2 linked regions of the Salipiger sp. CCB-MM3 genome follow. The protein of the gene in region 1 binds, or shares a complex with, the protein of each later gene. Links are inferred from orthologs where the notes say so. Each region holds a gene or a part of one and is shown in the gene's direction. Other genes may lie near its edges.

Region 1 (10,994 bases):
GGCGGCGACCTTCGACATGGGCTTCCAGACGGTGGAATATGTCGCCTCGGCGCTGGTCGATCTGGAGTTCCATTCGGGCAAGGCCGCCGATGATCCGATGGCGAAACAGGCGCAGGTGCTGGAAAGCATCGGCATGCCCTCGGCGATCACCATGCGCCATGCCACGCCGCATTTCGCCCATGTCTTCGCGGGGGACGGCTATTCCTCGGGCTATTACAGCTACATGTGGTCCGAGGTGATGGACGCCGACGCCTTTGCCGCTTTCGAGGAAGCGGGCGGTGCCTTCGATCCCAAGACCGCCGCGAAGCTCGAAGAGTTCATCCTGTCGAAGGGCGGCTCGGTCGAGGCCGAAGAGCTTTACACCGCGTTCCGCGGTCGCATGCCCGGGGTCGAAGCGCTGCTCAAAGGGCGCGGGCTGGCGGCCTAGAACGCCTCGCGGGTGAGGCTGAACCCCTCATCCGCCAGCAGGTTCAGAACCCCTTCGGTGCCGCCCAGATGCGCGGCGCCGAAGGCGGCCACCACGGGCTCCTCGCTCTGCTCTGCAGCCTCCAGCAGCACCGGGATCCACGCGTGGTTGCGGGCGACCAGCAGCTGCGCCTCGGTTTCATCCATCATCTTGTCGACCTCGGCGGGGGCCTCGGGCAGGGCCCGGCGGGCGATCAGCCGAGAGATCACCAGCGTGTCGGCATGGGCCTCTTCGAAATAGGCGGCGAACATGGTGGCGAACTGGTCTTCGGCGGTTTTCGTGTCGAGGATGCCGGTGCGCAGCATTTCGAGCTGTTCCTCGATCGGCTCGGCGTTGAACAGGCGGAACACCGTGTCATAGCTTTCGAGCGCGCGGGTCGGCACGCCCGCACCCTCGGCCAGATCCTCGAGCCGCTTGTCGAGCCCGGTCTTGCCCTGCAGCTGCGCCATGGCACAGGGCGGCGTGGCGAGCATCATCGACAGGTACCAAGGCTGGAACTTTGCGGCGAGGATCGCCGGGATGCCGCGGTCGCGCGCCGCCTCGGCCAGCGCCTGCCACGTCTCTTCGGGCAGAAGGTCGGGCAGGCTGCTGTCCTTGAGCGTCAGCATCCCCGGATCCGCCGCCAGCGCCTGCTGCAGCTGGGTTTCATCGGCGCGGGTCATCTCCAGCAGCAGCGTGCTGGCGCTCTCGACCAGCGGCACGAGGCGCTCCACCGGCCCGTCGAGGCGCTGATCGCCAAGATGCATGGTGCCGATCAGATGGATCACCTCATCGCCGCGGGTGGCGCGCCAATGGTTTCCCGCCGGGAAAGGGATCTCGGCCAGCATCCGGCTGCGCTCGGCCTGTTCGGCCTCGGTGAGCGTGCCGCGCAGATCGCTGCCTTCGCAGGCGGCATGGAGCGCGGCGGGCGCGAGCATCAGGAGCAGGGCAATGAGCGGACGGAACATGCGGGGGCTACCTCACGGGGAACGCGGAACCGGGGCAGGCTAGGGCAGCGGCTTGCCAGCGGCAAGCGGCGGGGCGATGGTGGCGGCCATGTTGCGGGAAAGTGAACTCTATGCGCCGGTAAAGGCGCTTTTGGTCCGGCAGGGCTATGAGGTGAAGGGCGAGGTGGGCGCGGCCGACCTCGTGGCGGTGCGCGGTGACGAAGCGCCGGTGATCGTCGAGCTGAAGCTGAAGATCACGCTGGCGCTGTTTCATCAGGCGCTGGCGCGGCTGCGGCTGTCCGATCTGGTCTATATCGCGGTGCCAAAACCCGGCGGGCGCACGGCGCGGCGGGCGCTGAAGGACAATCTGGCCATGTGCCGGCGGCTCGGGCTGGGGTTCATCACCGTCAAGGACGGGCGCGCCGAAGTGCATTGCGATCCGGGCCCCTATGCACCGCGCAAGAGCAAGGCAGGGCAGGCCAAGCTGCTGCGCGAGTTTCGGCGGATCACCGGCGATCCCAACGACGGCGGCGCCACGCGGCATGGCATCGTCACCGGCTACCGGCAGGACGCGCTGCGCTGTGCGGCGTTCCTGATCGAGGCCGGCGAGAGCCGGGGCAGGGATGTGGTGGCGGCGACCGGGGTCAAAGTGGCGACGCGGCTGATGGCCGACAATCACTATGGCTGGTTTACCCGCGTGCGGGTGGGGGTCTACGATCTGACCGATGCGGGACGCGAGGGGCTGGTGCATTGGGCGGGCAGTTGGGAGGAAGAGGCGGCGGAGTGACGCCGCCCCTCGGGCCGTCTGCTTAGGCCTCGCTTGGCGTGGCTTGCAATTCTGCCTGTGCGGCGGCGGCGGCGCGTTTCGCGCGCTTGGCCAGCACGCGCTCTCGGTAGAGCGTGTAGAGCCCCGAGGCGATGATGATCCCGCAGCCGACGAAGGTCCACAAATCGGGCAGATCGGCGAAGACGAGGAAGCCGTAGAGGGTGCTCCAGATGATCATCGTGTATTGCACCGGCGCCATCACCACGGCCTGACCGACGTCGAGCCCTCGGATGATCAGGAACTCGCCAAGGCCCGCCGTCGTGGCGATGATCAGGCACATGGCCCAGACCCCAAGGCTGGGCGGGGTCTGCCAGATGAAGACCAGAGGCACCGAGCACAGCAGGAACGAGGTGAGCGAGGTGTAGCTGACCGTCGTGGCAATACTGTCCGCACCGCTGAGGTAGCGCGACAGAAGCTGCCGGGCTGCAAAGAAAAGCGCCGCGATGAAGGCAAAGCCGATGGCCGGGTGAAAGACGCCCATGCCCGGACGGATCACCACCAGCACCCCAATGAAGCCCGTGATCACCGCGGCCCAGCGGCGCGGCCCCACCGGCTCTTTGAGCAAGAGTGCGCCGAAGACGGTGACGATGAACGGCGCGGTGAAGGTCACCGCGGTGGCATCGGCCAGTCCGACAAACCGCAGCGACATGATGAAACAGGCGGCCGAGCTCAGAGCGATCACCCCCCGCAGCATCTGCAGCACCGGGTGCGGCGTGCGCAGGATATGGCTGCCGCGCATCATCAGCAGGACCATCACCCCGATGAACAGGCCCGACTGCCGGAACCAGATCACCTGCATCAGCGGCAGATGTTCGGTCAGCAATTTGGCCAGCATGTCGGTGATGCCGAAGCCGAAAAAGCCGAGCGCCATGAACAGGAAGCCACGGGTATTGTCGTGCGGCGGCTGCTGCAGCGGGGAGGGCGCCGAGATCGGCGCGTAGGGAATGGCCATGTGGGTCTCGATTCTGTGATCTCAGTCAGGTCACCACATTCGGCGGAGATATGCCATGGCCTGCGTGGCTTGCCTTGCGAGAGCGCCGGGCCGTGCACATGTCTCGGGCGCGGGTCGATGCGCTCTGCCGGGTGTCATGAAATTTTCTCGGACGGGAGTGTTGACTCAAAACGTGGGCCTGCCTAGCTATGCCTCGTTAGCACTCCACAAGGGTGAGTGCTAATGGCTCTCGGGTCAGACGCCGTCTGGCTATCAGCGGGGGCCTACAGGGACAACCTTTGAGCTATGGAGACTCGAAGATGGCATTCAAACCGCTTCACGACCGCGTGCTGGTTCGCCGCGTTGAGAGCGACGAAAAGACCAAGGGCGGTCTGATCATCCCCGACAGCGCAAAAGAGAAGCCCGCTGAGGGCGTAATCGTTGCCTGCGGCGAAGGCGCCCGCAAGGATTCCGGCGAGCTCATCGCGATGGCCGTGAAATCCGGCGACCGCGTGCTGTTCGGCAAATGGTCCGGCACCGAAGTGTCGATCGACGGCGAAGAGCTGCTGATCATGAAGGAATCGGACATCCTCGGCATCACCGAGGCGGCCTGATCCGCTGATCGCTCCGGGCCTGCGGGCCCGATACGCCTGACCTCAATACAGATTTAGGAGAACTCGCAGATGTCTGCAAAGGACGTGAAGTTCGATACCGACGCCCGCTCGCGCATGCTGAAAGGCGTGAACATCCTCGCCGACGCGGTGAAGGTGACCCTCGGCCCGAAAGGCCGCAACGTTGTGCTCGACAAGTCGTTTGGCGCACCGCGCATCACCAAAGACGGTGTGTCCGTGGCCAAGGAAATCGAACTGGAAGACAAGTTCGAGAACATGGGCGCGCAGATGGTGAAGGAAGTCGCTTCCCGCACCAACGACGAAGCCGGTGACGGCACCACCACCGCGACCGTTCTGGCTCAGGCCATCGTGAAAGAGGGCGTCAAAGCCGTCTCCGCGGGCATGAACCCGATGGACCTCAAGCGCGGCATCGACCTGGCAACCGCCAAAGTCGTCGAAGCCATCAAGGCAGCTGCACGCCCGGTCAACGACAGCAACGAAGTTGCTCAGGTCGGCACCATCTCGGCGAACGGCGAAGCCGAAATCGGCCGTCAGATCGCAGACGCGATGCAGAAGGTCGGCAACGAGGGTGTCATCACCGTCGAAGAGAACAAAGGCCTCGAGACCGAGACCACCGTTGTTGAAGGCATGCAGTTCGACCGCGGCTACCTGTCGCCGTACTTCGTGACCAACGCCGACAAGATGATCGCAGAGCTCGACGACTGCATGATCCTGCTGCACGAGAAGAAACTCTCGTCGCTGCAGCCGCTCGTCCCGCTGCTCGAGCAGGTGATCCAGTCGCAGAAGCCGCTGCTGATCATTGCTGAAGACGTCGAAGGCGAAGCGCTGGCGACCCTCGTGGTCAACAAGCTGCGCGGCGGCCTGAAGATCGCAGCCGTGAAAGCACCGGGCTTCGGCGACCGCCGCAAGGCCATGCTGCAGGACATCGCGATCCTGACCGGCGGCCAGGTGATCTCGGAAGACCTCGGCATGAAGCTCGAGTCGGTGACCATGGACATGCTTGGCACCGCCAAGACCGTGAACATCACCAAAGACGAGACCACCATCGTCGACGGCCACGGTGAGAAAGCCGAGATCGAAGCGCGCGTCGCTCAGATCCGCACCCAGATCGAGGAAACCACCTCGGACTACGACCGCGAGAAGCTGCAGGAACGCGTTGCCAAACTGGCAGGCGGTGTTGCTGTCATCCGCGTCGGCGGCATGACCGAAGTGGAAGTGAAAGAGCGCAAGGACCGTGTGGACGACGCTCTGAACGCCACCCGCGCAGCCGTGCAGGAAGGCATCGTCGTCGGCGGCGGCACCGCTCTGGTGCAGGGCGCCAAGACCCTCGAAGGTCTGGTTGGCGAGAACTCCGACCAGAACGCCGGTATCGCCATCGTGCGTAAGGCTCTGGAAGCTCCGCTGCGCCAGATCGCCGAGAACGCCGGTGTCGACGGCTCGGTCGTCGCAGGCAAAGTGCGTGAATCGGAAGACCTGAAGTTCGGCTACAACGCTCAGACCGACGAATATGGCGACATGTTCTCGTTCGGCGTGATCGACCCCGCGAAGGTCGTGCGTACCGCACTGGAAGATGCAGCTTCGGTTGCTGGCCTGCTGATCACCACCGAAGCGATGGTGGCAGACAAGCCGCAAAAAGACGCGCCGGCCGGCGGCATGCCCGACATGGGCGGCATGGGCGGCATGGGCGGCATGATGTAATCTGCCGGTCCATTAGGACGTCTGCCTTCGGGCAGCAGGCGGGGGGCTTCGGCCCCCCGTTTTGCGTTTGATGCGCCCTTGGCGAGGGGCGTCTCGGCCAAGGGCGGTGGGCATTTCGGCGCATCGCCGCCTTCGCCATTTTCCTTTCGCGGCCAGCGCGCTAGGCTCCGGAGCGAGAACCGCGCAAGGAGATCTGCGATGAAACTGCTGCAGGCCGGACCGTCCCCCTTTGTCCGTAAGGTGCTGGTGACGCTGCATGAAACCGGCCAGTACGAGGATGTCGAGATGGTGCAGGTCACCGCCTCTCCGCTGACGCCTGATCCCGCGCTGGTCTCGGCCAACCCGGTGGGCAAGATCCCCGCTCTGGTGCGTGCCGACGGGCCGACGCTTTACGACAGCCGGGTGATCTGCCGCTTTCTCGATGCCCGCGCCGAGGCCGGGCTCTATCCCGAGAGCCGCATCTGGGACACGCTGACGCTTGAGGCCACTGGCGACGGCATCATGGATGCCGCCGTGCTGATCATCTACGAGGAACGCTTCCGCCCGCGTGAGCAGGTCTCGATGGAATGGATCGAAGGCCAGTGGAGCAAGGTGAGCCGCGCGCTCGACGCGCTCAACACGCGCTGGATGAGCCATCTCGCCGGGCGCGTGGACATGGGGCATATCTCGGTCGCCTGTGCTCTGGGGTATCTCGATTTCCGCCATGACGCCCGCAAGTGGCGCGTCGGGCGCGAGGCGCTGGCCGAATGGTATGACGCGTTTTCCCAGCGTCCCGCGATGCAGGCGACCGACCCGATGGCCGCCGAGGCCTGACCGCGCCAGCCTCGCCTGACCGTGCGCCCCGTGGTTGCCAAAGGGCTTGCACGCGGGCGCGCTTGCGCTTAGCTGCCTGCACCCCCGAAATCCCAGCCAAGAGGGAGCCTCCCCATGCGGATGCGCGACACGTTCATCAAACCGATGCACCCCGAGGGACGCAAGTTCGTCGGCATCTTTGCCGCGATCACCGTGGTGCTCTTCCTGATCTGGGACCCGCTGGGCTGGATCGGCGTCGGCCTCACCGTCTGGTGCTATTACTTCTTCCGCGATCCCGAGCGCGTGGTGCCGCAGCGCCCCGGCCTGCTGGTCTCGCCCGCCGACGGTGTGGTGTCGCTGATCGAGCCCGCCGTGCCGCCGGCGGAGCTGGGCATGCCCGATGCGCCGCTGACTCGCGTGTCGGTCTTCATGTCGGTGTTCAACTGTCACGTGAACCGCACCCCGGCGACGGGCGAGATCGTCTCGGTGGCCTATCGCCCCGGCAAGTTCCTCAACGCCTCGCTCGACAAAGCTTCGGTGGACAACGAGCGCAACGCGCTGCGCATCCGCCTCGAGGACGGGCGCGAGATCGCAGTGGTGCAGATCGCAGGCCTTGTGGCGCGGCGTATCATGTGGTGGGTGAAGGACGGCGACCGGCTGAACCGTGGCGATCGGTTCGGTCTTATCCGCTTCGGCTCGCGTCTGGACGTCTATCTGCCCGAGGGGGTGGAGCCGCAGGTTGCCATCGGCCAGACCATGATCGCGGGCGAGAGCGTCATTGCCGACCTTGGGGAGCCCCTGAATGAATGATCAGAAGCCGACAGAGGATCCGAAGGTCCGCGCCGCCGAAAAGGTGACGCTGATCCAACTGCTGCCGAACGTGCTGACCGTGGTGGCCATCTGCGCCGGTCTCACCGCGATCCGCTTCGGTTTGCAGGGGTCTTACGAACTGGCGGTGCAGCTGATCCTGCTGGCGGCGGTGCTCGACGGGCTGGATGGACGTCTGGCGCGGGCGCTGAAGTCCGAAAGCGGCATGGGCGCCGAACTCGACAGCCTCGCCGATTTCCTCAACTTCGGCGTGGCGCCGGGGATGCTGCTTTATACATGGGCGCTGGAAGACAGCCGCAGCTTCGGCTGGATCGCGGTGCTGGTGTTTGCGGTCTGCGCGGTGGTGCGCCTTGCGCGGTTCAACGTGATGCGCAAGTCCGAGGACAAGGATCACGACAACGCCTATTTCACCGGCGTGCCCTCTCCGGCGGGGGCGCTTCTGGCGATGCTGCCGATGTATCTCAGCTTCGGGCTCGGTGCCGGGCCGATGTTCCCCGATCTGCTGCTGGCAGGCTGGCTGGTGCTGGCCGGGCTGGCGATGATCAGCCGCGTGCCCACGTGGTCGTTCAAGACCACGCGCATCTCGCGCCAGAACGTCAAATACGTGCTGGTCGGTGTGGCATTTGTCGGCGCTGCGGTGCTGACCTACGCATGGATCACCCTCGCGCTCTTCTGTGCGGCCTATCTCGTGGCGGTGGTGATCATGCTTCCGAAGAAACGTATGCGCGGCAGCGCGCCCGACTGAGCGGGACTGAGCAGGGAGGCCAAGATGGCCACAGACGAAGAGTGGGTCTATGACGAGGCCAGCGGCGAGTGGAAGCCCGCCTCCGAGGTGGCTGCGGCTGCGGTGGTCGAGGTGCGTGACGCTGCGGGCAACCTGCTGGCCGATGGCGATCAGGTGGTGCTGGTCAAGGACCTGAAGGTGAAGGGCGCGGGGCAGACGCTGAAGCAGGGCACGGTGATCCGTTCGATCCGGCTCACGGACAATCCCGAAGAGATCGACTGTCGCCACGACACGATCAAGGGTCTGGTCTTGCGCACCGAGTTCGTGAAGAAGCGCTAAGGCGGCTCTTCCGGCCCCGGTGCCACCCCAAAGCAAAAGCGCTCCCCGAGGGGAGCGCTTTGTCTTTTCCGCGATGGCATGGTGCCGATCAGAACTTCATCGACAGGCCGACGTTCAGCGCGTTGGTCTTGATGTCGGTCTTCAGCGTGCCGCCTTGGTCGAGATCGGCCTCGTTCCACGAGTAGGTGAACTGATACTCGCCGTAGACCGACCACGTGTCGTTGATCGGATAGCTTACGCCAGCAAGCAGGCGCGCGGCCGGGCCGGTGTACTGATACTCGAAGGTATCATCCGTGCCGCCGGTGGTGGCCACTTCGACATGCGGCACTGCAACACCAAGACCTGCACCGGCGAAGGGGGTCAGCTTGCCCCACTGCTCGGGCCAGCGGCGCATGGCGTTGACGGTCAGGATGTTGATGCCGTCGGTGAACTCCAGCGTCGAGAAGCCCGCATCGTCGCGGTCGTCCTCATTGGCATAGACCTTGGCGTGGGTGAATTCGAGCGCCCAGCCAAAGGTGTCGTTTTGCCACCAAGTGCCGCGCAGACCCCAGTAGGGGGGCATCTCGAAGGATTTGCCTTCCCAGCCGATCAGCTCGTCGAAATCGGCGCCGGTGCCGGGATACTCGCCGGTGATGCGGCTGTGCGGCGCGGTTTGCCAGCCGGTGTAGACCGAGGCTTCGAAGTCTTGCGCGAAGGCGGGTGCGGCGAGGCCGAGACCAAGCAGCGTGGTGGGCAGAATCAGGGCTTTCATGGCCTTGCCTCCATTTTGGGGAACATCTCTTAACTGGCTAATATCTTCCGCTGTGGCAGGGTTTCAACCGCGACACATCGGCACTCTGATGGATGTGACTGTTATGTTTGCTTTACGGACGATGGGCGGGCCGATAATACAGCCTATGGAAATGCTGCGTTCTTGCGCGGCCTTATCTGCGTGTCGGCCGGCCGCGAAACCGGCCTCTGAGGAATGGAGAAGACCCCGTGTCACAAGCAGAAGATCACGAAGGCACCAGAAGAGATTTCCTCTTCTATGCCACCGGCGGTGCCGGCGTAGTCGCCACTGGCGCGGCCGTCTGGCCGCTGGTCAACCAGATGAACCCGTCGGCGGACGTCCGTGCGTTGAGCACCATCCGTGTTGACGTGTCCGGGGTGGAGTCCGGCAGTCAGCTTACGGTCAAATGGCTCGGCAAGCCGGTGTTCATCCGGCGCCGGACCGAAGCGGAAATTGAGGAAGCCCGCTCGGTCACCATGGATCAGCTCGTCGACACCGAGGCGCGAAACGAGAACGTCGCCGCCGGAGCCGATGCCACCGACCAGAACCGCACCCTCGACGAGGCGGGCGAGTGGCTGGTCATGATGGGCGTTTGTACGCATCTTGGCTGTGTGCCTCTGGGCAATGCCGGTGATTATACTGCGGGCGGCGTCGGAGGCTGGTTCTGCCCCTGCCATGGTTCGCACTACGACACCGCTGGCCGCATTCGCAAGGGCCCGGCGCCGCAGAACCTTCACGTTCCCGTGGCTTCCTTCGTGGAAGAGACCACGATCCTGCTGGGCTAAGGGGAGGCGCTCATGTCTGGAATTCCGCACGATCACTACGAACCGAAGACCGGTGGCGAACGCTGGGTGCACAAGCGCCTGCCGATCGTCGGTCTGCTTTACGACACCATCATGATCCCCACACCCAAGAACCTGAACTGGATGTGGATCTGGGGGATCATCCTGACCTTCTGTCTGGCGCTGCAGATCATCACCGGCATCGTGCTCGTGATGCATTACACGCCGCATGTGGACATGGCCTTCGCCTCGATCGAGCATATCATGCGCGACGTGAACGGCGGCTACATGCTGCGCTACCTGCACATGAACGGCGCGTCGCTGTTCTTTGTGGCGGTCTACGCGCATATCTTCCGCGGGCTCTACTACGGCTCGTACAAGGCCCCGCGCGAGATCACCTGGATCATCGGCATGCTGATCTACCTCGCGATGATGGGCACTGCCTTCATGGGCTACGTGCTGCCGTGGGGACAGATGTCCTTCTGGGGCGCGACGGTGATCACCGGCCTCTTCGGGGCGATCCCGTTCATCGGCGAGCCGATCCAGACATGGCTTCTGGGCGGACCGGCGGTGGACAACGCCACGCTGAACCGCTTCTTCTCGCTGCACTACCTGCTGCCCTTCGTCATCGCGGCGCTGGTGGCGGTGCACATCTGGGCCTTCCACACAACCGGCAACAACAACCCCACGGGTGTTGAGGTTCGCCGCACGTCGAAGGCCGATGCCGAGAAGGACACCGTGCCGTTCTGGCCGTATTACGTGATCAAGGACCTCTTCGCTCTGGCGGTGATCCTTGCCGTGTTCTTCGCCATCGTCGGCTTCATGCCGAACTACCTTGGCCACCCCGACAACTACATCGAGGCCAACCCGCTGGCGACGCCCGCGCACATCGTGCCGGAATGGTACTTCCTGCCGTTCTACGCGATCCTGCGTGCCTTCACCTCGGAAGTCTGGGTCGTTCAGATCGCCTCCTTCATCACCGGCGGTATCGTCGATGCGAAGTTCTTCGGCGTACTGGCGATGTTCGGCGCGATCATCGCGATGGCGCTGGCGCCCTGGCTCGACACCTCCTCGGTGCGCTCGGGCAAGTACCGCCCGCAGTTCAAGTGGTGGTTCTGGCTGCTGGTGATCGACTTCATCGCGCTGATGTGGCTTGGCGCCATGCCCGCGGAAGAGCCCTACGCCAGCTTCTCGCTGATCGGGGCGGCCTATTGGTTCGGCTATTTCTTCGTGATCCTGCCGCTTCTGGGCGTGATCGAAAAGCCGCTGCCGCAGCCCGCG
Region 2 (11,055 bases), 180 kb from region 1 along the record:
CGCACTGGTGCTGATGGCCGCCGGGCTGGCGCTGTTCTGGGGCGTGGCCTTCTGGGGCGCTGCGCAGGCGCCGCGCCGCCCGCTCTTTGCGTTGGTGGTGACATGGACGCTGGCGGAGCTGCTGCGCGGCTTTGTGTTCACCGGCTTTCCGTGGGCGATGGTGGGCTACCTCTGGGAGCCGACCTCGGCCATTCAATGGGTCTCTGTGATCGGCTCTTACGGGCTCACCCTCGTGACGCTCGCACTGGCGGCTTTGGCCGCGCACGGGCTGCGCGGAGCGGTTCCGTCTGCAGGCGCCGCTGCGGCCGTGCTGGCGGCTTTGCTGGTCGGGGGCGCGCAACTGCTGCCGCCGCTGCAGGATCTGGCGGATCGGCCCGTGGTCCGGCTCGTCCAACCCAACGCCGCGCAGACCCAGAAATGGAACCGCGATTACATCCCGCTCTTCTTCGAGCGGCAGGTCGATTACACCGCCGCTCCGGCGAAACAGGGCCTGCCGCGCCCCGATCTGATCGTCTGGCCCGAGACCGCCGTGCCGACGCTGCTGGAAAACGCCGAGGACGCGCTGCGGGTCATCATCGATGCGGCGCTGCCCGCGCAGGTGGTTCTGGGCATCCAGCGCAGCGAGGGGCTCGACTACTATAACTCGCTGGCGCTGATCTCTCAGGGGCCAAAGGTCGAGGCGGTCTACGACAAGCACCACCTCGTGCCCTTCGGCGAGTATATGCCCTTCAAGTGGCTGTTCCGGCGCATCAACATCAGCGGCCTCGCCGCCCGTGCCGAGGGTGGCTACGCTGCTGGGCCGGGGCCTGAATTGCTCGATCTTGGCGGGGCCATGGGCCACGCGCTGCCGCTGATCTGCTATGAGGCGGTTTTCCCGCAGGACCTGCGCGCCGCTGCGCGACCCGATCTGCTGCTACAGATCACCAATGACGCGTGGTTTGGCAGCTTCTCGGGACCGTACCAGCATCTCGCGCAGGCGCGCATCCGCACGATCGAGCAGGGGCTGCCGATGGTGCGCGCGGCCAACACCGGCGTCTCGGCGGTGATCGACGGGGCAGGGCGGGTGCTGGAGGAACTGCCGCTTAATGAGGCAGGTTTCCTTGACGCCCGTCTGCCGCCGCCGCTACGCGCCACGCTCTACAGCCGCACCGGAGACCTGCCGCTTCTGGGCTTTCTGGCGCTGCTTATGCTGTGGGCCTTCTGGCCGCGCCGCCGCAATTTGGATTGACGCCGCTATCTCAGCGGCGTAGCGAGAGATATTCATATCCCTGTCACAACGGCTTCCTGGCGTGACAGCTGGTACCTAATGGAGCGCTTATGTCCCGACAGAACTATATCTTCACTTCGGAATCGGTCTCCGAAGGGCATCCCGACAAGGTGTGCGACCGGATTTCCGATGCGGTGCTCGACGCGCTGCTGGCAGAGGACCCGCTGGCGCGCGTCGCCTGCGAAACCTTCGCCACCACCAACCGCGTGGTGATCGGCGGCGAGATCGGTCTGACCGATCAGGAAAAGCTGCATGATTACATGGCGCATATTCCCGACATCGTGCGGGCCTGCATCAAAGATATCGGATACGAGCAGGACAAGTTCCACCACGAGACCGTCAAGATCACCAACCTGCTGCACGAGCAGTCGGCGCATATCGCACAAGGTGTGACCGGCGGCGGCAACCGTGACGAGGGCGCGGGCGATCAGGGCATCATGTTCGGTTACGCCACGAACGAAACGCCGGAACTGATGCCGGCGCCGATCCTCTACTCGCATGCCATCCTCAAGCGGCTGGCTGAGGCGCGCAAAACCGGCGCCGAGCCGATGCTCGGACCGGACGCCAAAAGCCAAGTCACCGTGCGCTACAGGGATGGCAAGCCGGTGGGCGTGACGCAGATCGTGCTCTCGACCCAGCACACCGACGAGGGGCAAAGCTCGGACGACATCCGCGCCATCGTCGAGCCCTACATCCGCAAGACCTTGCCCGAAGGCTGGATCTCGCCCGAGACCGAATGGTGGGTGAACCCCACCGGCAAATTCGTCATCGGCGGGCCGGACGGGGATGCGGGTCTGACGGGCCGCAAGATCATCGTCGACACCTATGGTGGGGCCGCCCCGCATGGCGGCGGTGCCTTCTCGGGCAAGGACCCCAGCAAGGTCGACCGGTCTGCAGCTTACGCGGCACGCTATCTGGCCAAGAACGTCGTGGCCGCCGGGCTCGCCGACCGCTGCACGGTGCAGCTGTCCTATGCCATCGGCGTGGCCAAGCCGCTGTCGATCTACGTCGACACCCATGGCACGGGCGATCTGGCTGCCGAGGCGATCGAACGGGCGATCCCCAAGGTCATGGACCTGACGCCGCGCGGCATCCGGACCCATCTCGACCTCAACAAGCCGATCTACGAGCGCACCGCCGCTTATGGCCACTTTGGCCGCGAGCCCGACGTCGACGGCGGCTTCTCGTGGGAGCGCACCGATCTGGCAGAGGCGCTGAAAAGCGAGGTCTGAGGCCGGGCAAATCTCTTCGAAGAGATTTGCAAATTCGACACGTCGAATTTGGCTGTCACACGACGGGCCGGTGGGAAACCTCCGGCCCGTTTCGCGTTCCGGCGCTGACCTATGGTCAATCCTCTCGCCGCATGCCATGGCAACGCCATGGATTTATGGATCATCGTCACCCTCAGCGCGGCCTTCTTTCAGACCCTGCGCTTCATGCTGCACAAGGTGCTGAGCGGCGGCGCGCTCACCGCCACCAGTTCGACCTTTGCGCGCTTCGCCTATGCCGCGCCGGCGGCGGTGCTGGTGGTCGGCGGGTACCTCATCGGAACCGGGCAGGGCTGGCCGGATCTGAGCCCGCTGTTCTGGGCCTATGCGCTTTTCGGCGCGCTGGGGCAGATCCTCGCCACGGTCTGTGTCGTGGCGCTGTTCCGGCAGCGCAACTTCGCCGTGGGCATCACCTTCAAGAAGACCGAGGTGATCCAGACCGCGCTGCTCGGCCTTTTGGTGCTGGGAGAGCATATCTCGGCTGCCGGTTGGGGTGCGATCCTGATCGGCCTCGTCGGGGTGCTGCTGCTGTCGGACACGCCGGGACCGGGCGGGCTGCTGCGCCGTATGGGCAGCCGGGCGGTGGCCTTGGGGCTGGCCTCGGGGATGTTCTTTGCGGTGTCGGGCGTGGGCTATCGCGGCGCTTCGCTGGAGATCGCCTCGGCCGCGCCGGTCCTGCGCGCCGGTGTCACGCTGGTCTGCGTCGTGGTGTCTCAGGCCATCGGCATGGCGCTCTGGCTGCGGGTCTTCGAGCCGGGGCAGATCACCGCCGTCTGGGCGGCACGGCGCACAGCGCTCTGGCTCGGCCTCACCTCCATGGCCGGAAGCCTGTCGTGGTTCACCGCCTTCACCCTGCAGACCGCCGCCTATGTTCAGGCATTGGGGCAGGTCGAACTGGTGTTCTCGCTCATGGCCTCGGCGCTGTTCTTCAAGGAGCGCATCACGCGGCGCGAACTCACCGGCATCGGGTTTTTGTGCCTGTCGGTGCTGATCCTCGCGCTTGTGCTCTAAAGGGATGCTCCGGGCGGGCCATAACGCCGGGATCCGGGTTGCGCCCGTGCCGGCAGGCTGACATTTTCCGCGCGAGAAAAGGAGCCCGCCTCATGTCCTTCACCCTTGCCACCTGGAACATCAACTCGGTCCGCCTGCGCGAGCCCATCGTCCTCAAGCTGCTGGCCGAGGAAGGGCCGGACGTGCTGTGCCTGCAGGAGACCAAGAGCCCGGTGGAGAAGATCCCGCTCGAGCAATTCGCGGCGCTTGGCTATCACCACATCGTGGCGCGCGGGCAGAAGGGCTACAACGGCGTAGCGATCCTGTCGAAGCTGCCGATCGTCGATGCCGGCGACCGCGATTTCGCCGCGCTTGGCCATGCCCGCCATGTCTCGGCGACGCTCGAGAACGGCGTGACCATCCAGAACTTCTATGTGCCCGCAGGCGGCGACGAGCCCAACCGCGAGGTGAACGTGAAGTTCGGGCAAAAGCTCGACTACCTCACCGAGATGCGCGACTGGTTCCACGCCGAGGCACCGCAAAAGTCCATCCTTGTGGGCGATCTCAACATCGCTCCGCGTGAGGATGACGTCTGGAGCCACAAAAAGCTGCTCAAGGTGGTCTCGCACACGCCCATCGAGGTCGAGCAACTGGCGCAGGTGCAAGACGCGGGCAAATGGGTCGACATCACTCGGCAGGACATCCCCGAGGGGCTGCTCTATTCGTGGTGGTCCTACCGCGCCCGCGACTGGGATGCGGCGGACAAGGGACGGCGGCTCGATCACGTCTGGGCAACGCCGGATATCGCGAGCGCCGGACACGGCTCGCGGGTGCTGCGCACCGCGCGCGGCTGGGAGAAACCGTCGGATCACGCGCCGGTCTTCGCCACCTTCGACCTCTGAGGCGATCCCTGAGACCCAAGCGATAAATTTCCGTGGCCGGCTGCTGCAAGGCCGGGCACTTGCGGAACAATTCGCGATGCGCTCTGGTTGAGGCGGGCCGGTAGACACTCTCCGGCGCGCAACAGCGGAGAGCGCGCATGGGCTCCAACACCACGATTTTTGCCGTCTTTCTGGCGGTGCTCCTGCCGCTGGCGGTGGCCTACGCCGTCTGGCGCGCGGTCTCGACGGCGCGCACGCCGCAGGGCGCAGCGGCTTGGACCGTCTTCCTGCTGGCGGCACCGTGGTTCGCCCTGCCGTCCTATCTCTTTTTCGGCCAGCACAAACTCCGCGGCTACCGCATCACCCGTCGCAGCAGCCGCAGGGTGCGCCGCGAGCTCGATGCCTTCTGTGCGCATTATCCGCCCGACAACAGCGATCCGGCCCGCTACCATTCTTTCGAGAAGCTGGCGGCGATGCCCGTGGTCGGGGGCAACTCGGCAGATCTGCTGGTCGATGGCGCCGAGACCTTCGACGCTGTCTTTGCCGCCATGGACCGGGCGCATAACTACCTTTTGGTGCAATTCTACACGATTGCCGACGATGATCTGGGGGATGAGCTGGCCGACCACATGATCGCCGCCGCGCAGCGTGGTGTTTCGGTGCGGCTGATCTTCGACGGTGTCGGCAGCTACGGTCTGCCCGGCGGCTATCTGACGCGGCTGCGCGAAGCGGGGGTGCAGGTGGTCGATCCAAAGAATGCGCCGGGGCCCACCTCGCGCTTTCAGATCAACTTCCGCAACCACCGCAAAACGGTGATCATCGACGGCCACGAGGGGTTTATCGGCGGTCACAACGTCAAGGACGACTACCTTGGCAAGAACCCCTCGTTCGGGCCGTGGCGCGACACGCATCTGCACCTGCGCGGGCCGATGGTGGCGCAGTTGCAACTGGTCTTTGCCGAAGACTGGCACTGGGCCACGCTGGAAAGCATCGGCGAAGAGCTCAATTGGCACCCCGACCGCGCGCCCGAGGATCTGACCGGGCTGGTGCTGCCCACCGGACCCGCCGACGACATGGACACCGGCGCGATGTTCTTCATCTCCGCCATGGCCGAAGCGCGCGAGCGGGTGTGGATCGCCTCGCCCTATTTCGTGCCGGACCAAGATGTGCTCTCGGCGCTGGTCTGCGCCGCGCTGCGCGGCTGCGACGTGAAGGTGCTGGTGCCCGACAGCATCGACCACTACCTGCCGTGGCTGGCCGCACACGCGTTTTTCGACGAGGTGCGCGCCGCGGGTGTCGATGTGCTGCGCTACAAGGGCGGCTTCGTGCACCAAAAGGTGGTGCTCGTGGACGATGATTTCGCGGCCGTCGGGTCGGCCAATCTGGATAACCGCTCGTTCCGGCTCAATTTCGAGACAATGGCACTGATTTTTGACCGGGGTTTCGCGCAGCGGGTGGCAAAGATGCTGGAGGCTGATTTCACCAGCGCCTACATCATGGAGAAGCCGCTGAGCGAACACCCGCGCTGGATCCGTCTGGCCGCGCCGTTCGCCCGGCTGCTGGCGCCAATCCTCTGAGGAAGACCCGTATGAGTGCCCCGCTGAAGATCGCAAGCTACAACATCCGCAAGGCCATGGGGATCGACCGCCGCCGCGATCCGGCGCGCATCCTGCAGGTTTTGGGGCAGATCGACGCCGACGTCGTGGTGCTGCAGGAGGCCGATCTGCGGCTTGGTCCGCGCCCCGCTGCAATCCCGCGCTTTCTGATCGCGCAAGAGACCGACTATGAGGTTGTGCCGCTGGCACGCAACGAGGTCAGCCTCGGCTGGCACGGCAATGCGATCTTTGTGCGCAGGGGGCTCGAGGTCACCCAGACCGCGCGCATCGAACTGCCCGGGCTGGAGCCACGCGGCGCGGTCATGGCGCGGGTCGAGGGGGTGAATGTCGTGGGCGCTCACCTTGGGTTGCTGCGCCGCTACCGGCTCAAGCAGATGTCGGAAATCCGGGATCACTTGGGCGATCTGCGCGCCGAGGCGGCCATCTTCGGCGATTTCAACGAATGGTCGGACGTGCGCGGCTATGAGCCGTGGGAGCGCGACTTCACACTCACCCTGCCGGGCCGCAGCTATCACGCCTCGCGACCCTTCGTCGCGCTTGATGGCGTGGCCTATGGCAGCAGCCTGACGCTGCATGCCGCCGGGGTCGAACAGTCGGGCGCTGCGCGGCGCGCCTCGGACCATCTTCCGATCTGGGCAGAGCTGACCCGCCACGCCTGAGCGGCGGCGGGCAGGGGGCCGCGCCCTTGCATCGCGCCCCCGCCTGCGCCATGTAACACGCCAAGCAAACCGCCGCAGCGGAGGACACAGCATGCTGGAACTGGGCAAGACCGAGGCCCCCAAGGCCGATCTCATCAAGGACGTCAGCGAAGCCGACTTCATGGCAGAGGTGATCGACGCCTCGCAGGAAGTGCCGGTGATCGTGGATTTCTGGGCGCCCTGGTGCGGCCCGTGCAAGCAGCTTGGACCGGCGCTGGAAGCCGCCGTCACCGAGGCCAAGGGCGCGGTGAAGATGGCCAAGGTCAACGTCGACGAGGCGCAGATGATCGCCGGTCAGCTGCGCATCCAGTCGATCCCCACCGTCTATGCCTTCTACAAGGGCCAGCCGATCGACGGCTTTCAGGGCGCGCTGCCGCCGTCGGAACTGAAAAGCTTCATCGACCGCGTGGTGCAGGCCTCGGGCGGTGATGCGTCGGGCGGGCTCGATGAAGCGATCGCCACCGCAGAAGAGATGCTGGAGCAGGGCGCCGCTGCCGACGCCGCGCAGGTCTTTGCCGCGATCCTCGAAGAAGACCCGCAGAACGCCAAGGCCTATGCCGGTCTGGTGTCCTGCTATCTCGCGCTCGATGACCTCGATCAGGCCGAAGCCGTGCTCAACGGCGCGCCGGTCGAGATCTCCAAAGCGCCTGAGCTGGAAGCAGCTCATGCCAAGATCGAGCTTGCCAAACAGGCCAGCAACGCCGGCCCGGTCGCCGAACTGACCGCGAAAGTCGAGGCCGACCCGGCGGACCTGCAAGCCCGTTTCGATCTGGCGCAGGCGCTCTATGCCCATGGCGAGACCGAAGACGCGGTGACCCAGTTGCTGGAGCTTTTCCGCCGCGACCGCGAGTGGAACGACGGCGCCGCCAAGGCGCAGCTTTTCACCATCTTCGAGGCGCTGAAGCCGAACGATCCGGTTGTTCTCAACGGGCGCCGTAAACTTAGCTCGATGATATTTGCCTGAGCGCCGCGGCGCTCTAGCTCGCAGGTCATGGTGAGACGAACTGATCTCCCGGGGATGATCCCGGTTTTCCCGCTTCCCGGTGCCCTGCTGCTGCCGCGCTCGCGCCTGCCGCTGCACATCTTCGAGCCGCGTTATCTGGCGATGCTGGATGACGCGCTGAAGACCGACACACGCCTGATTGGCATGGTGCAGCCGCTGGGCCACGACGAAAGCGAAACGCCCGCGCTGCAGCGCATCGGCTGCGCCGGGCGGATCACGCAGTTCTCGGAGACCGAGGACGGGCGCTACATGATCACCCTGTCGGGCCTGTCGCGCTTCCGCATCCAGAAAGAGGTGGAAGGGTTCACGCCCTATCGCCGCTGCGAGGTGGACTGGAACGGGTTCGAGCATGATCTCGACGCCCATGCCGACAGCGATGACAGCTTTGATCGCGGTGCTTTCCTGCGTCTGCTCGACCGCTATTTCGAAGCGCGCGGCCTGTCGGCGGATTGGGATACGCTCAAGGAAGCGGAAGACGAGTTGCTGATCAATTCGCTGTCGATGCTGCTGGATTTCGTGCCCGAGGAAAAGCAGGCGCTGCTTGAGGCGCCGCGACTGGCGTCGCGCCGCGAAACGCTTGTGACCCTGATCGAATTCGCCCTGCGTGGCGGTGAAGAGGACCTGATTCAATGAGTGAAGCTTCCGCCGAAGAGACCTTTGTCTTCGACCGCCGCATGCTTGAGGCGCTGGTCTGCCCGGTCACCCATGGGGTGCTGGAATATGACGCCGAGCAGCAGGAGCTGATCAGCAAGAACGCTGCGCTGGCCTTCCCGATCCGCGAGGGCATTCCGGTGATGCTGCTCGACGAGGCGCGGCGGATCGACGGCTGAACGCATTGGATTGATGCGCAGGTCTGGAAGATAGCGAGGGGCCAGCCCCTCGCGCTCCCCGGCGTATTTGGAAAGAGAAGAAGGGGCGCGGTCCGGGGAGGGCCGCGCCTCTTTCGCGTCAGATGTCCAGCGCAAGGGCGCGGGCGAGGATCGCCGGATCGACATTGCCGCCCGAGACGGTGCAGATCACCGCGTCGCCTTCGATCTGCCCAGGGCGGAAGAGCGCCGAGGCCAGCGCCACCGCGCCACCCGGCTCGGCGACGATTTTGAGGTGGCGCACGGCAAGTTGCATCGCCTTCAGCGCCTCTTCCTCGCTCACCGCCAGCCCGGGGCCGCAGAGCCGGTTGATGATCGGGAAGGTGAGATCGCCGGGCTGCGGCGTGACGATTGCATCGCAGATGTTGCCCCCCATGGCGGCGTTGCGCTGGATCGCGCCCGCCTCCAGCGAGCGCTTCACGTCGTCAAAGCCCTCGGGCTCGGCGGGGCGCACGCGCAGGCCGGGAGCCTTCGCCTCCAGCGCCAGCGCGATGCCCGAGGTCAGACCACCGCCGCCGCAGCAGACGATGACGTCGGCCTGTGTCACGCCCGCCTCGGCGGCCTGTTCGGCGATCTCCAGCCCGCAGGTGCCTTGTCCGGCGATCACTTCGGGCTCGTCGAAGGGTTTGACCAGCGTCAGCCCGCGCTCGGCAGCGAGCTGCGCGCCAAGCGCGTCGCGGTCTTCGGTCTCGCGGTCATAGGGTACCACCTCGGCGCCCAGCCCCTTGGTGCCCGCGACCTTGGCGGCGGGGGCGTCAGCGGGCATGATGATCACCGCCGGAACGCCAAACCCCTTGGCGGCGGCGGCGATGCCCTGCGCATGGTTGCCCGAGGAAAAGGCGATCACCCCTTTGGCACGCACCTCCGGATCGAGCGCCGAAAGTGCCGACCACGCGCCGCGGAACTTGAAGCTGCCGGTGTGCTGCAGGCACTCGGCCTTTATCAGCACGCGGCGCCCGGCGATCTCGTCGAGAAACGGGGAGGAAAGCAGCGGCGTGCGGCGCGCGTGGCCCTTGAGCCGCGCGGCGGCGGCTTCGATCCGGGTGATGTCCATCTGGGGAATGTCCTTGCTGTCTCGGTCTTTGGCGGACCCTGAGCCGCGATGCGGAGCAAGTCAACGGCGCCGGTGAGCCGGGCGGGGACTTGTCCCGCGCCGCCAAGCGCGCCAGAAGGGCGCCATGATCGAGCGGCGGCACGAAGAGAACGGCATGCGCTCGCGGGCGCTCTACTCGCCCTGCGAGGCCTATCGCTATGGGCTCGAGCGGGTCTGGGACCCGGCGCATCCGGGCGGGCTGCTGCTGTGGATCATGCTCAACCCCTCCACCGCCGACGAACGGCAGAACGATCCCACCATCGAACGCTGCCAGCGCCGCGCGCAGGCGCTTGGCTTCGGCGGCATGCGGATCGCCAATCTCTTTGGCTATCGCGCCACCAAACCCGCCGATCTGCGCCGCGCGCCCGCCCCGGTGGGTGCGGAGAATGACGCGCTATTGCTGCGCTGGCACGCCGAGGCGGGGCTGACGCTGGCGGGCTGGGGCGTGCATGGCGTGCATCTGGGACGCGGGGCGGAGATCGCGGGGGTGCTTTCGGGGGATCTGCATGTGCTTGGGCTGACCAAGGACGGCCATCCGCGTCACCCGCTTTACGTGTCCTACAGCCAGCAGCCGCAAATTTGGCAGCGCTCGCGTTAACCTTCGCGGGCGAATGCGCTTGGTTACCGCGCGGGGTGTCACTCAGACTTCCGGCTTCTCGCCTTGGGAGCTAAGGGATGCTGTTTCTGACCGGACTAATGGGCATGGCGCTGTTGGGCTCGCTGGCAATCTTCGCGTCGCCGGGCGGCGAGGGCGCGGACGAGAGCGGCGGCGATGACGCGGCCTCAGGGCCCGCAGAAGGGGGCGAGGAGGATGTGCCGCTGGACACCAGCCTGCTCGACCAAGTCAGCGCCAGTTTCGACACGGATTGGAACGCGGCGCAGAGTGATACGGGCCAGAGTGATCCCGGCCAGATCGAGACGAGCCAGATCGAGACGGGCCGTATCGACGCGGGAAGTGACGGGGCGGACATTCTGATTGGCACGCCGCTGACCGATCTTCTTGGCGGCGGTGCGGGCGAGGATTTTCTCGACGGGCGCGGCAGCGATGACGAACTGCTCGGCGGGGATGGCAACGACACGGTGCTGGGGGGCGAGGGCAATGACACGCTGCACGGCGACGCAGGCAGCGATGTGCTGCGCGGGGCGGAGGGGGATGATCTGCTCTTTGCCCATGACGGTGGCGGCGCGCTCGACGGGGGCGCGGGCGATGACGAGGCGCAGGGCGGGCTTGGCGCCGATCTGCTCCTAGGGGGCGCAGGGCAGGACGCGCTTTTGGGGCGCGAGGGCGATGACACGCTGATCGGTGGAAGCGGCGCCGATACGCTGTTTGGCGGTTGGGGCGACGACCTGCTGTCGGGGGTCGAGGCGGATGC

Evidence for each region.
Region 2: the proteins of groL (region 1) and metK are in contact, whole or in part, in a cryo-EM structure (PDB 8P4O), measured with the Escherichia coli proteins. The link is inferred for Salipiger sp. CCB-MM3 from one-to-one orthologs.

Annotation. Positions count from the first base shown.
Region 1 is NZ_CP014595.1:1,166,757-1,177,750, reverse strand. Bases 3,273-6,155 are described here. They hold groL (chaperonin GroEL), read left to right. Parts: upstream 3,273-3,832; coding sequence 3,833-5,479; downstream 5,480-6,155. Other genes in these bases: AYJ57_RS05710 (glutathione S-transferase), read left to right, coding at 5,678-6,155; AYJ57_RS05720 (co-chaperone GroES), read left to right, coding at 3,470-3,763. Outside these bases: AYJ57_RS05740 (M3 family metallopeptidase), read left to right, coding at 1-427; AYJ57_RS05735 (TraB/GumN family protein), read right to left, coding at 424-1,413; AYJ57_RS05730 (DUF2161 domain-containing phosphodiesterase), read left to right, coding at 1,502-2,179; AYJ57_RS05725 (DMT family transporter), read right to left, coding at 2,202-3,170; more of AYJ57_RS05710, read left to right, coding at 6,156-6,292; AYJ57_RS05705 (phosphatidylserine decarboxylase), read left to right, coding at 6,407-7,081; pssA (CDP-diacylglycerol--serine O-phosphatidyltransferase), read left to right, coding at 7,074-7,844; AYJ57_RS05695 (alkylphosphonate utilization protein), read left to right, coding at 7,869-8,162; AYJ57_RS05690 (outer membrane protein), read right to left, coding at 8,251-8,913; petA (ubiquinol-cytochrome c reductase iron-sulfur subunit), read left to right, coding at 9,141-9,716; petB (cytochrome b), read left to right, coding at 9,729-10,994.
Region 2 is NZ_CP014595.1:986,195-997,249, reverse strand. What follows is about bases 465-3,408. They hold metK (methionine adenosyltransferase), read left to right. Parts: upstream 465-1,317; coding sequence 1,318-2,499; downstream 2,500-3,408. Other genes in these bases: AYJ57_RS04855 (DMT family transporter), read left to right, coding at 2,647-3,408; lnt (apolipoprotein N-acyltransferase), read left to right, coding at 465-1,228. Outside these bases: more of lnt, read left to right, coding at 1-464; more of AYJ57_RS04855, read left to right, coding at 3,409-3,546; AYJ57_RS04850 (exodeoxyribonuclease III), read left to right, coding at 3,639-4,427; cls (cardiolipin synthase), read left to right, coding at 4,565-5,983; AYJ57_RS04840 (endonuclease/exonuclease/phosphatase family protein), read left to right, coding at 5,995-6,681; AYJ57_RS04835 (thioredoxin family protein), read left to right, coding at 6,773-7,684; AYJ57_RS04830 (LON peptidase substrate-binding domain-containing protein), read left to right, coding at 7,712-8,356; AYJ57_RS04825 (Trm112 family protein), read left to right, coding at 8,353-8,553; AYJ57_RS04820 (threonine ammonia-lyase), read right to left, coding at 8,672-9,643; AYJ57_RS04815 (DUF1643 domain-containing protein), read left to right, coding at 9,768-10,280; AYJ57_RS04810 (calcium-binding protein), read left to right, coding at 10,358-11,055. UniProt on the Escherichia coli protein: Catalyzes the formation of S-adenosylmethionine (AdoMet) from methionine and ATP.